DNA from 4 places in the Pseudoalteromonas sp. T1lg76 genome. Region 2 is predicted to be linked to each of the others. Evidence: predicted binding sites of a transcription regulator. Region 2 holds the regulator's gene; each other region holds the start of a gene.
The links. The regulator ArgR, encoded in region 2, controls arginine synthesis, uptake and breakdown. The targets are predictions, from matches to a motif close to ANTGAATANNTATTCANT.
Positions count from the first base shown of each region.

Region 1: a site for ArgR is predicted at 1,321-1,338, ahead of gltB (glutamate synthase large subunit). Genes of this name have one in related genera too.
Region 3: a site for ArgR is predicted at 1,915-1,932, ahead of C2M35_RS13000 (aspartate aminotransferase family protein). Genes of this name have one in related genera too.
Region 4: a site for ArgR is predicted at 1,345-1,362, ahead of C2M35_RS09660 (citrate synthase). Genes of this name have one in related genera too.

Region 1 covers NZ_PQCE01000003.1:51,115-54,303, reverse strand. Annotated here, with positions in the region: gene C2M35_RS00825 (Grx4 family monothiol glutaredoxin) at 1-26, shown strand, start outside; gene C2M35_RS00820 (substrate-binding periplasmic protein) at 278-1,108, shown strand; gene gltB (glutamate synthase large subunit) at 1,452-3,189, shown strand, end outside.
Region 2 covers NZ_PQCE01000010.1:14,527-17,715, reverse strand. Annotated here, with positions in the region: gene mdh (malate dehydrogenase) at 1-908, opposite strand, end outside; gene argR (transcriptional regulator ArgR) at 1,402-1,869, shown strand; gene C2M35_RS04295 (Dyp-type peroxidase) at 1,908-2,804, opposite strand; gene C2M35_RS04290 (ABC transporter ATP-binding protein) at 2,865-3,189, opposite strand, start outside.
Region 3 covers NZ_PQCE01000034.1:109,772-112,960, reverse strand. Annotated here, with positions in the region: gene astA (arginine N-succinyltransferase) at 1-372, opposite strand, end outside; gene C2M35_RS13000 (aspartate aminotransferase family protein) at 489-1,688, opposite strand; gene C2M35_RS12995 (anthranilate synthase component II) at 2,372-2,953, opposite strand; gene trpS (tryptophan--tRNA ligase) at 3,023-3,189, opposite strand, start outside.
Region 4 covers NZ_PQCE01000025.1:49,350-52,538, forward strand. Annotated here, with positions in the region: gene C2M35_RS09660 (citrate synthase) at 1-1,247, opposite strand, end outside; gene sdhC (succinate dehydrogenase, cytochrome b556 subunit) at 1,675-2,052, shown strand; gene sdhD (succinate dehydrogenase, hydrophobic membrane anchor protein) at 2,043-2,390, shown strand; gene sdhA (succinate dehydrogenase flavoprotein subunit) at 2,391-3,189, shown strand, end outside.

The DNA of each region.
Region 1 (3,189 bases), on a different contig from region 2:
ATAAAGAAGCGGACAGCGCCGAATAAGCAAACAGGCTATGCTCTTGGGCGCAACCAAGGGTTATGTCGTTGATAAACGATAAAAATAATACTTAAGCCGGCAGTCGCCGGCTTTTCTTTTTCTTTTCTTTCCATCTCGCCAGCATCTATTACACTTTCATCTAGGCATTAATGGGTGACTATGGAAGTGGGTGATGTTCTCAGTGCGAATTCAGGGAATACTCGTGTTACTCCTCGCGACAAGCTGGCCGTTTAAGTGGGTCGTAGCAGCAGACAAGGTGACACAAGTAACCCTGGAATACCGACTTGATAATCAGAACTACAGTTACACCGGTATGTGGCAGGGTGCGACTCTGAGTTTTGATGGCGGCCGAGAGCGCAAGGCGGTGGTAGCTACTCTTGATTGGCCTCCCTATATAGGCCGGCAAGAATGCCAAGGTGGCTGGCTGCTTCAGTATATGGCGGCGGTGATAATACAGGCCGGCTACAATCCCGAATTTCGCTTTTTACCCTGGGCCCGTGCTGTGCGTATGGCGGAGCTGGGTCATGTGGATATACTCGCTCCCGAATATGAAATAGAAGCTTCGGCACCGTCCGATGTGGTGCTGGGCAATACTCGTTTACAGCATTTAGCCTTGTCCTCTCCTTACGCCCACACTCCCGTGCATTATATTAGCGCCGCCAACAGCGAGCTCACCCAGGCTCCGGCTCCTCAATCCTTGTCCGATTATGCTGTGGGCGTGGTACGTGGCTACCAAAATGCACCCGAGGTTGACAAAGTGCTCGACGGTGGTCGCGTGATTGTGCAGCAAGCCATAGACGACAGCCAGAACCTGCAATTATTACTTTCGGGGCGAGTCAACCTGATTGTGGCCGATCCCCTAGTGATAAACACCCTGGCTCAGCGTCAGAATGTCGCCAGCGATAGCTACCGAGTATTGCAACCGGCTATCACCGAGCAGTCCTTGTATTTTGCGCTGTCAACGGCGCGGCCTCAGTGGCAAAGGTTAATGTTGGATATTAATAGTGAGATCGCGCAGATGCAGAAACAGGCGTTGCGTACGCAACTGATGTCCCGACTCAAACAAGCCTGCCCTGCATACAATTAAAAAACCAGTGAATACCCACTGCTCGCTGTGAATAATTATTCACTATGAGATTTCATTTACGTTAACGTAAAGTGCAGGTTTACCTTAACGTAATTTAGCGTTTTTTCATTTTGACACTGGTGTCATGTTAAAAATAACGAATATAAAGCGGATAAATAGTACAAGGTGTTTACTTTTTATGGTGATCACAAATAATGAAAAATATTCAAGATTGTGAATATGTATTCGTTATTTCGTTGACACCCCAGATGCAAAGGGTTAGCGTTGACGGTCCGCTAGCACCACAGCAAGGGTCAATAATTGCCAAGCTAGCACGCAGTAGCAATGGGGAGAGGGGTCCAACATGTTATATGACTCAAGTTTAGAAAAAGATAATTGCGGCTTTGGCTTAATAGCCCAGGTCAACGGTCAGGTTAGCCATAAACTTATTCGCACCGCCATTACCGGATTGGCGCGTATGGAGCATCGTGGCGGTATTTCTGCCGATGGTAAAACCGGCGATGGCTGTGGTTTATTGATGCAAAAGCCCGATAGCTTCTTTCGTGCTATTGCCAAAGAAAATGATTGGTTGCTGGGTAAAAACTATGCTGTCGGCATGCTTTTTTTAAGTCAGGATCCCGTCCAGGCCCAGGCGGCCAAGACGCTGGTGGCAAAAGAATTAGAGCAGGAAACCCTGACCTTGGTGGGCTGGCGCGAGGTGCCGGTGGATACCAGTTATCTGGGTGATATTGCCTTGGCGCAATTGCCGCAGTTTGTGCAGGTATTTGTCAGTGCCCCTGAGGGCTGGCGGCCCAAGGATTTAGAGCGCCGCTTGTATATCGCCCGGCGCCGAATCGAAAAGCAGTTGCAGCAGGATAAGGATTTTTATATCGCCAGCTTGTCTGGTTTGGTGACCGTCTACAAGGGCTTGATGATGCCCGAAGACTTGCCTAATTTTTATCTCGACTTGGCCGATATGCGTATGACCACGGCGATCTGCGTGTTCCACCAACGCTTCTCTACCAATACCCAACCGCGCTGGCCTTTGGCCCAGCCGTTTAGATATTTGGCGCACAATGGCGAGATCAACACCATCACGGGCAACCGCCAATGGGCCAGAGCTCGCGCCTATAAATTTGCCTCGCCGCTGTTGCCGGACTTACAGACCGCGGCGCCTTTTGTGAATGAAAGCGGTTCGGATTCATCGAGCCTGGATAATATGCTCGAGCTGTTTTTGGCCGGCGGCATGGACTTGTTCCGAGCCATGCGTATGTTGGTGCCGCCAGCATGGCAGAAAAACCGCGCCATGGATGAGGATTTACGCGCCTTCTACGATTTTAACTCCATGCATATGGAGCCCTGGGACGGCCCAGCCGGCATAGTGATGTCGGATGGTCGCTTCGCCGCTTGTAATCTGGATAGAAACGGCCTGCGTCCAGCACGCTATGTGTTGACCCAGGACGGCTTTATTACCCTGGCCTCAGAAGTAGGGATCTGGGATTATGCCGCCGATGAGGTGGTGGAAAAAGGCAGGGTAGGCCCAGGTGAGCTGATGGTCATAGATACTTTGCATGGCAAGGTGTGGCATTCCGATGAAATCGATCAGGATCTAAAAGCTCGCCACCCTTACAAGCAATGGCTTGAGCAAAACGTTAAGCGCCTGACGCCTTTTGAGTTACTGAGCGATAAAGAGGCGGGCAACCGCTCATTCGACGAAGAAACTCTGCTTATCTATCAAAAGATGTTCGCCTATACCAATGAAGAGTTGGATCAGGTGATCCGAGTGATGGGTGAAAATGGCCAGGAAGCGACCGGCTCCATGGGTGATGATACCCCGTTTGCCGTGCTTTCCGAGGGACATAGATCTCTGTTCGACTATTTCCGCCAGAAATTTGCTCAGGTGACTAACCCGCCTATCGATCCACTGCGGGAAAATCATGTTATGTCTTTGGCGACCTGCATTGGCCGCGAACAAAATGTCTTTAACGAGACCACGGGCCATGCCAAGCGCTTGCAGTTTGACACCCCCATACTTATGTATTCCGACATGGTACAGCTGCGCAGCGCCAATGATGAGCACTACAGCCATAGTTCAATCGATT
Region 2 (3,189 bases):
TGGATGTCTTTGTTCAGAGTTGCAAGCATGTCGTCTTTTGCTTTTTGCTCAAACGCGCTTAGCTCGCCGTAAGAAAGAAGCTCTTCAACACCGTTCTTACCAAGACGTACTGGCTGTGCGAAGAATTGTGCGTCTTCACCATTACCTTCAACGTAAGCGTATTCGATCACGTCTTCACCCTGTAGGCCTTTCACTAGTGATAGGCAGAAACGTGCTGCCGCTGCACCCATTGAAAGTGTTGCGCTACCGCCACCGGCTTTAGCTTCAACAACTTCAGTACCCGCGTTTTGAATACGTGTAGTAAGTGCTGCGATTTCCTCGTCAGAGAAAGTAGCGCCTTCCACTTGTGAAAGAAGAGGAAGAATCGTTGTGCCCGAGTGACCACCGATCACAGGAACTTTAACCTGGCTAACGTCTAGACCTTTAAGCTCGGCAACGAAAGTCTCGGCACGGATAACATCAAGCGTTGTTACACCGAATACGCGAGCTGGGTCATAAGTACCCGCTTTTTTGAATACTTCAGCAACGATTGGCACAGTGCCGTTTACCGGGTTAGTGATAACACCCACCATGGCTTTAGGACAGTTTTTAACTATGCCTTCAGCAAGAGTCTGGATGATGCTCGCGTTTACGTTGAATAGGTCAGCACGATCCATGCCCGGCTTACGTGGCATACCCGCTGGGATCAAAACAACGTCACAACCGCTTAGTGCTGCATCAAGGTCGTCTTTACCGAAACCTTTTACTGCTACTGCAGTTGGGATGTGTGATAGGTCTACGGCAACACCAGGAACAACAGGCGCTACGTCGTATAGAGACAGTTCAGAACCAGCAGGAAGGCTATTTTTTAGTAGTAAAGATAGCGCTTGACCGATACCACCGGCAGCACCTAAAACGGCAACTTTCATTTTAATTCTCCGTAAATAACGAGACTAGGTTATGTGAGATTAGGGTCATCAGACCTAAAGATGGCCTAAAGATAATGAAAATAGGCGATAAAGACAAATTAATCCGCGTTATTTTGAGGATAATCTCGACCATAGTCGTAAACTTAACTGTAAAGATTCTAGGGTCTGTTTATCTTTGAGGTTTACTTTATGTTCAATCTAAACGCATTCTGGTCACGACGCTCGTTATGGTGCATAGTCATTCTATGTACATAGCGAGTAACACAGAGCAGGATGCGTTTAGATGAACCCTTAGGGCAGCGCTTGTAGCGCATTTCTACTGTGTTGTTACATGTTCATGTAGAATAACTACACCACACATGTGCCGCCTTGTATAAATACACTACAAACTGCTGAAGAAACAAACAGCAAAGGTCAACAGACCCTACTAAGATGAAATACACTGACTTCTTAGGTAGAATATTGACAACAATTTGCAAAGAAGAATGACATTATGCAAGCGCAAGAAAAACAGGAAGCTTTAGTAAAAGCCTTTAAGGCAATTCTTAAAGAAGAAAACTTTGGTTCACAAGGTGAGATTGTCGACGCCCTTAAAGAACAAGGTTTTGACAACATCAGTCAAAGCAAGGTTTCGCGCATGCTTAGTAAATTCGGCGCGGTGCGAACCCGTAATGCCAAACAGGAAATGGTGTACTGTTTGCCGGCCGAACTCGCCGTACCAACCGCTAAGTCCCCACTGCGCCAATTGGTGATCGATATAGTTCACAATGAAATGATGATCATCATCAACACCAGCCCGGGTGCGGCGCAATTGATTGCCCGCCTGCTCGACTCCTTGGGCAAGGCCGATGGCGTACTGGGTACCATAGCCGGTGACGATACCATCTTTATTGCTCCCGCCAAGGTGTCTGAAATCGATGTCACCTTAGATCGGGTACGCAAACTATTCGATAACGTATAAAAAAAGAGGCGCTCGCCTCTTTTTCTTTGTTCAATTACTTATAAACTTTTCAGTAATTCCACCGAGGGAGCAAAGAAAGCCGCGCCCATATCCGCCTGGGTGAAGTCGAGCCAGGCATCATAATGCAGATAATTACCCAGCTGGCTATTAAGCATTTGCGCAAAGGCATTACCACTGGCGGCGCAGGTCACCGACAGCAGACCTTGTTTATTCATACTCGCAAAGGGCATACCCTGATGTAATAACAACGGCTGGCCCTTTTCATCTTTTAACTCGGTGCACACCGCATGACTGTTGGCGTTAAGCGGCATCAACAGTTCACTGTCAAGACGCGTGCGTCCCATTACCAGCTCCTGATCTTCCTGACTTAGTGCCTGCCAGGACGTGAGGTTATGGGTAAAGCGCTGCACATGGATATAGCTGCCATGCGCAAAATACTCTTCGTCACTGACTAAAGCGGTAAGCATTTTCTGGCGCCCGAAAGGGGTATCCGGAGCATAAACAAAGCCGTTAAAATCGCGACCATCGAGAAAGCGGAAACAGCTGATTTCCTCGACCAGCTCCACCTTTCCTGCCAATAATTGCAAAACCCGCTGACCAAAAAGGTGATTTACGTCTTCACGGTCCGAGCGTATTTGCACAAATAAATCGAATGGCTGCACACCGACGCTATGATCGCTATGACTGATACGAGGAAAACTCGTGAGTGTTGATGGTGTACGTTGGGGGTGTAATAGCGGCCAATACTGAGCGCCGATGGCAACAAAGCTGGCCACCATGGCCTCAGAGAAGCGCTCGTCAAACTCCGTCTGCACATCGAGGAGCTGAGCAAGTTTGCCCTTGAGTGCTTCATCCTGACCATCAAGGACATTAAAAAACAGATGCAAGCCATGTAAGTTAGCTTGCGCGCACACGCCGGATTGCGCTTTGGCCATCTAATTTCCTATGTTTTTATTCTTGGATTGTGCCCGCCTGCGCTGCGGGCTGGGGCTGTTTTAGGCGGTGAAAAAATTCACCGCATGTGAACTAATTGTAATAGATAGCCTTTGTCCCGGCAAAAACTCTTGTTCAGGTTGTTTTACTGGTATTTCAATCTCTTGCCCTAACACCTGCACCCGATAAACATACTCGGTGCCGACAAAACGCTTAGACACAACGGTTACAGGCCCCTTGTCATCGCGTATCAGTTGCAAGTCGTGCGGGCGCACGTATAACTGCCCGGTAAGCTCATTGCCCGCCACCGCTTGGTGCGATTGAACCACGCCAAACTGGGTTTCAAAGTGATAGTCATCCTGTTTTTGCGCATCCAGATATAAACCT
Region 3 (3,189 bases), on a different contig from region 2:
ACAAAGTTCGGTGGCGCCGGTGTAATCGTTACACAGGGTTAGAATATCAACCGCCTTGTACACACCTAAGGTGCGAGACGAGTGGATCACTTTGGAAAGGTGGTAGTGATAAAATGCATCATCTAAACCCACCGCAGCTTCAATGCCACAGGTACCGGCGATTTCACCGGTTTCGCTATCTTCAAGAACAAACAAGTAGCCTTCATCACCGGCTTTTGCTGTCGGCTTGGCGAAGGATTCAATAGAACGGGTGATCTTATTCTGCAACAACTCTTCATTCAGTGGCAGCGAGGTAAAACCATGCCCCGACTCCTCGGCGATAACGAGCAGCTCTTGATAATCTTGTTGTCGGATTGGGCGAAGAACCATCATAGATCCGCTTACTCCCTAAAGGTTAAACCATAACAAGCCTGGCGCCGCGCCATGCAGCGCCAAACTTCAAATTGACCGGCGTTCTAGTAGTTAGACAGAACGCCGCGGTGAAGTGCTTAAACTAGGCTGGCAACCGCTTTTTCAAAGCGTGCCATGCCTTCACGAATCTCTTCTTCGCTGATCACCAATGACGGTGTAAAACGTACCACATCGGCACCGGCCACAAGCGACATCAAACCTTGTTCCATGCTGGCAACCAGGAATTCACGGGCACGACCCTTGAACTTATCGTTCACTACTGCACCGATAAGCAAGCCTTTACCACGCACATCACTGAAAACATCGTACTTAGCATTGATGTCATTTAGAAGTTGCTTAAATAGCGCTTCTTTTTCTTTTACGCCTGCTAATACCGCAGGGTCATTGATAGTGTCGAAAGCCGCTTCGGCTACCGCACACGCCAGCGGGTTACCGCCGTAGGTTGAACCGTGCGTACCCGGCTTAAGGTGCTTGGCAATCTCTGTAGTGGTCAGCATGGCACCGATAGGGAAACCGCCGCCCAAGGCTTTAGCCGAGCTCATGATATCTGGAGTTACACCCAGACCCTGATAAGCATAAAGCTCACCGGTACGGCCAACACCTGTTTGTACTTCATCGAAAATAAGCAGTGCATTGTGCTTATCGCACAACTCACGTACGCCCTTAACGAAATCAGCTTCAGGAGCAATGATGCCGCCTTCACCTTGCAGTGGCTCCATCATAACCGCACACGTGTTGTCATCGATCAATGACTTGAATGCTTCCAGGTCGTTGTAATCACAATGCACAATATCACCCGGCTTAGGACCGAAACCGTCTGAATAAGCAGCCTGGCCACCCACGGTTACGGTAAAGAAGGTACGACCGTGGAAGCCTTGGTTAAAGGCAATGATTTTTGATTTTTGTGCACCGAAGTTATCTAGGGCCCAGCGACGAGCAAGCTTTAGTGCCGCTTCGTTAGCTTCCGCACCCGAGTTGGCAAAATAAACCTGCTCGGCAAAGGTCGCGTCGGTCATTTTTTTGGCTAAACGCAGTGCCGGCTCATTGGTCCAAATATTCGACAGGTGCCAAAGTTTCTCGCCCTGCTCTTTTAATGCCGTAACTAGCGCTGGATGACAATGACCCAAACAGTTAACCGCAATACCACCGGCAAAGTCGATAAACTCACGGCCTTGCTGGTCCCATACACGAGCACCTTCGCCGCGTACCGGGATCACATCCGATGGGTTGTAGTTAGGAACCATTACTTCATCAAATAAAGCGCGATTAACTGTCATTTTCTTTCCTCATTGAGTCTGGCGTTAAAAGTGGGTACCAAGTACAGGTCTGGGGACCTTAAAGCTAGTGCAACACTCTTAACAAGGCTATGAAATCCGCCATTAAGGCGACGGACAAAGCACTACATGAATAACATCATTATTTCAGAAAAAACCCGTAAAGTCTCATGCAAAGCTTTCATGCAGACCCCGTAAACACAGGCATTGAGGGTAGATTTTCACCTTGAGTGAATAACTATTTTAGCGCCATTAATAAAGAAGCCATATGGCATGAGTTGCCGCCGTCAAAGCGCATACTGAACAGTATTTGAATGAATATACGTAAAAAATTTACAAAATATTTTCAGCAACGGCTTATTTTGCATCAGTTTGCTGGGTGAAAGTACCTAAATCGATACCAGGTAAAGGGGTAAGTTGAGGATTTTGCAGGCCAAGATAGCCACAGCATTACCGCCGTTCATCCGCTACAACCAATGGTTCTGGCAAGAGCCATTGGCCTGCACCAAAATCTTGGCCACGCCGCTGAACTATGACGGCTTACCTAGGTGGAGTCATAAAGCACAGGCTTAAGCTTCAATGTCTTCTTTGATGAAGAGGTGTAAGTTGGTACTCACATTGGCGCGAGGAATCTACGCCTTTAGACTTGAACCAAGTGTGCCTGCTGAGTTGCTATATTCTGAGCGTTAATTTCGCTGGATAAAGTGCTTTAGCATGTCCAACCCGTGCTGGGTAAGAATGGCTTCCGGGTGAAACTGAATCCCTTCTAAGGCCTTATCGGTATGCAATAAGCCCATGATTTCATCCATCTCCCCCTGCTCATTCTCGGTCCAAGCGGTAATTTTCAGCTCGGCTGGTAAGGTTTCCGGGGCCACCACCAAGGAATGATAACGACACACCTCAATGCGCTCGTCTAATCCGGCAAAAACGCCCTGCTGTGTAGTACGTATCACAGAAGTTTTACCATGCATAACCTCTCTGGCACGCACCACTTGAGCGCCTAAGGCCTGGGCTATGGTTTGATGTCCTAGGCAAACACCAAGAATAGGAATACTGCCCTGAAAACGGCGCACCAGATCAAGGGAAATACCCGCCTCATTGGGACTGCATGGTCCGGGCGACAGTACTATATGCTCGGGTTTAAGCGCTTGAATATCGGCCAGGGTCAATTCATCGTTGCGCTTAACCAAGACTTCCTGGTCAAGACGCTGGAAATACTGCACCAAGTTAAAGGTAAATGAGTCGTAGTTGTCGATCATTAATAACATGGAATCTTCCACTAAAAAGCCAAGCATTTACACGCTTGGCTTTGGATTAGTCTATTTCTGCCCTAACGCTTAAGGACGCGGAATAAAGCCAAGTGCGTCGTACACTGCTTTTAATGTCGGCGCTGCCTTCGCTCTGGCTTTCTCAGCGCCGCTGCGCATGATCTGATCCAACAACGCCTGATCCGCACGGATCTCTTTAAAGCGCTGTTGAATAGGCTCAATCATGGCTACCACGG
Region 4 (3,189 bases), on a different contig from region 2:
CCTTTATAAAGCTGACGTGGGCGGCTGATCTTGTGACCAGGCTGAGATAGCATTTCATCCCAGTGTGAGATCCAACCTACGGTACGGGCCATAGCAAAGATCACTGTGAACATGCTGGTAGGAATACCGATTGCCTTAAGAATGATACCTGAGTAGAAGTCTACGTTCGGGTATAGCTTCTTCTCAACGAAGTATGGGTCTTCCAGAGCGATTTGCTCTAGGCGCATAGCTACGTCTAGTAGTGGATCTTCGATGTTAAGTTCTTTCAGTACTTCGTGACAGGTTTCACGCATTACCGTGGCACGTGGGTCGAAGTTCTTGTAAACACGGTGACCGAAGCCCATTAGACGGAACGGGTCGTTCTTATCTTTCGCTTTAGCAACGTATTCGTCGATACGGTCAACCGAACCGATTTCTTGTAGCATGGTCAAGCAAGCTTCGTTAGCACCGCCGTGAGCAGGGCCCCAAAGTGATGCGATACCGGCTGCGATACATGCATAAGGGTTAGCGCCTGAAGAGCCGGCGATACGTACTGTCGACGTTGACGCGTTTTGCTCGTGGTCGGCGTGAAGCATAAAGATACGGTCCATAGCTTTCGCTAGCACTGGGCTTACCTTGTATTCTTCCGAAGGCACAGAGAACATCATGTGTAGGAAGTTTTCTGCGTAGCTCAGATCGTTACGTGGGTAAACGAAAGGCTGACCAATAGTGTATTTGTAAGCCATGGCTGCGATTGTTGGCAGCTTGGCGACTAGGCGAATGGCGCTGCGTTTACGCTGAATTGGGTCGGCAATGTCCAGGTCCTGGTGATAGAAAGAAGACATAGCACCAACTACACCACACAGCATGGCCATTGGGTGTGCGTCAACACGGAAACCCTGGAAGAAGGCTGCAACCTTCTCATGGACCATGGTGCTTAATGTGATTGAGTTTGAGAATTTTTCAAGTTGCTCTGCTGTTGGCAGTTCGCCGTTTAACAGTAGGTAGCATAGCTCGGTGTAGTTTGAGTTTTCGGCTAGTTGGTCGATAGGGTAGCCGCGGTGTAGTAGTACACCCTTGGCGCCATCGATGTAGGTGATAGATGAGTCACAAGAGCCAGTCGACATAAAGCCTGGGTCGTAAGTGAAGTAACCGTGAGAGCCCAAGGTACGAACGTCGATAACGTCTTGACCCGCTGTGCCTTCATAAATTGGAAGCTCGATAGGGTCGTGTCCATCAATATGAACTGTGGCTTTCTTATCTGCCATCTATTTATCTCCTAATAAGAATAACAAGCTGCTGCTGTTATGCGTGATACTAATGTTAAGCAAATTGCGCTCATTCTAACGTACAAGAGGGGTAGAAAGTCAATTTTAATGCATCTAGGTATAATAAATATTCCTCACAGATTAAATATTATACCAATGGCTAATTCGCAAACCTGCGAGACTAAACAAGAATTGTAATATCCTCTACAGACTTATATACTGTCTGAGGTTCAATACCGTAACGTCTTTGAGTAAACCGATTATGACAAATCAGTGGAAATTCGCTTTAAAGTCGAACACCTAAAGTGAATTTTTCGCATGTCTACGGTTTATTTCTGTGAGCGCATTTATGCAGTGATGCATAAATGGTTATAAAAACAATGTAGATGGCTCTATTTTTCAATGTGAGCAAGATGGGCAAGTAACTGTGAAAAAGCAAAGACCTGTAAATCTCGATCTAACGACCATCTCTATGCCAGCAACGGCCAAAGCATCAATTCTTCACCGCGTCACCGGTGTAGCAATGTTCTTTGCCTTGACCTTTGTGATTTGGGCATGGGCTGAGTCTCTATCTTCTCCGGAAGGATTTGAATTTGTCAAAAGCCTGTTAACCGGGTTTGTTGCCAAATTTATCGCCTGGGGTACCCTCACCGTTCTTTCGTATCACTTCATCGCAGGTGTACGCCACTTAGTCCAAGATTTGGGCCCGTGGAAAGAATTAGACTCAGGTAACGCGACGGCTAAAGCAGCCCTAGTGTTATGGGTAATTGTTGCTGTTTTAGCGGGAGTTTGGCTATGGTCTTAAATCAAGCATCTCTTAAGCGCAATGGCGTTCAGGATTTCGTATCTCTTCGTGCTACAGCGCTAGTTATCAGTGCTTACGCACTATTTATTATTGGTTATCTGCTTTGCACTCCAGCACTAACCTATGAAGCATGGTCAGGCCTATTCGGCAACCTAGCGATGAAAGTGTTCACCCTGGTGGCACTAATTTGCATCATGGTGCATACACGCATCGGCCTATGGCAGGTATTAACTGACTACGTAAAGAACGCTCAACTACGCGCGTTTCTTGGCTTCGTACTAAACCTTATGGCTCTTGCTTACGTAGTGATCGGCCTATTCGTACTATGGGGTGTTTAAGTGAAATATTCAGTTCGCGAATTTGATGCGGTAGTAATTGGTGCCGGCGGCGCGGGTATGCGTGCAGCACTAGCTATCACCGAATCGGGCAAGTCTTGTGCTCTTATTTCTAAAGTTTTCCCAACTCGTTCACACACAGTTTCTGCGCAAGGTGGTATCACAGTTGCGCTAGGTAACTCGCACGAGGATAACTGGGAATGGCACATGTACGATACCGTTAAAGGTTCTGATTACATCGGTGACCAAGACGCTATCGAATACATGTGTAAAACTGGCCCGGAAGCTATTACCGAGCTTGAGAACATGGGTCTACCATTCTCACGTTTTGAAAATGGCCGTGTATATCAGCGTCCTTTCGGCGGTCAGTCTAAGAATTTTGGTGGTGAGCAAGCGGCTCGTACAGCGGCTGCTGCCGACCGTACAGGTCACGCACTGCTACACTGCCTATACCAACAGAACGTTAAAAACAAAACCAACGTTTATTCTGAGTGGTATGCGCTTGATCTAGTTAAAAACGACGACGGCGCCGTTGTTGGTTGTACAGCAATCGACATCGAAACCGGTGAAGTTGTTTACTTCAAATCGAAAGCCGTGGTTCTTGCAACCGGTGGTGCAGGTCGTATCTTCGCCTCTACTACAAACGCGCACATCAATACAGGTGACGGTGTTGGTATGGCAACACGTGCCGGCGTTGCGATGCAAGACATGGAAATGTGGCAGTTCCACCCAACCGGTATCGCCGGCGCGGGTGTACTAGTTACTGAAGGTTGTCGTGGTGAAGGTGGTTACCTTCTAAACA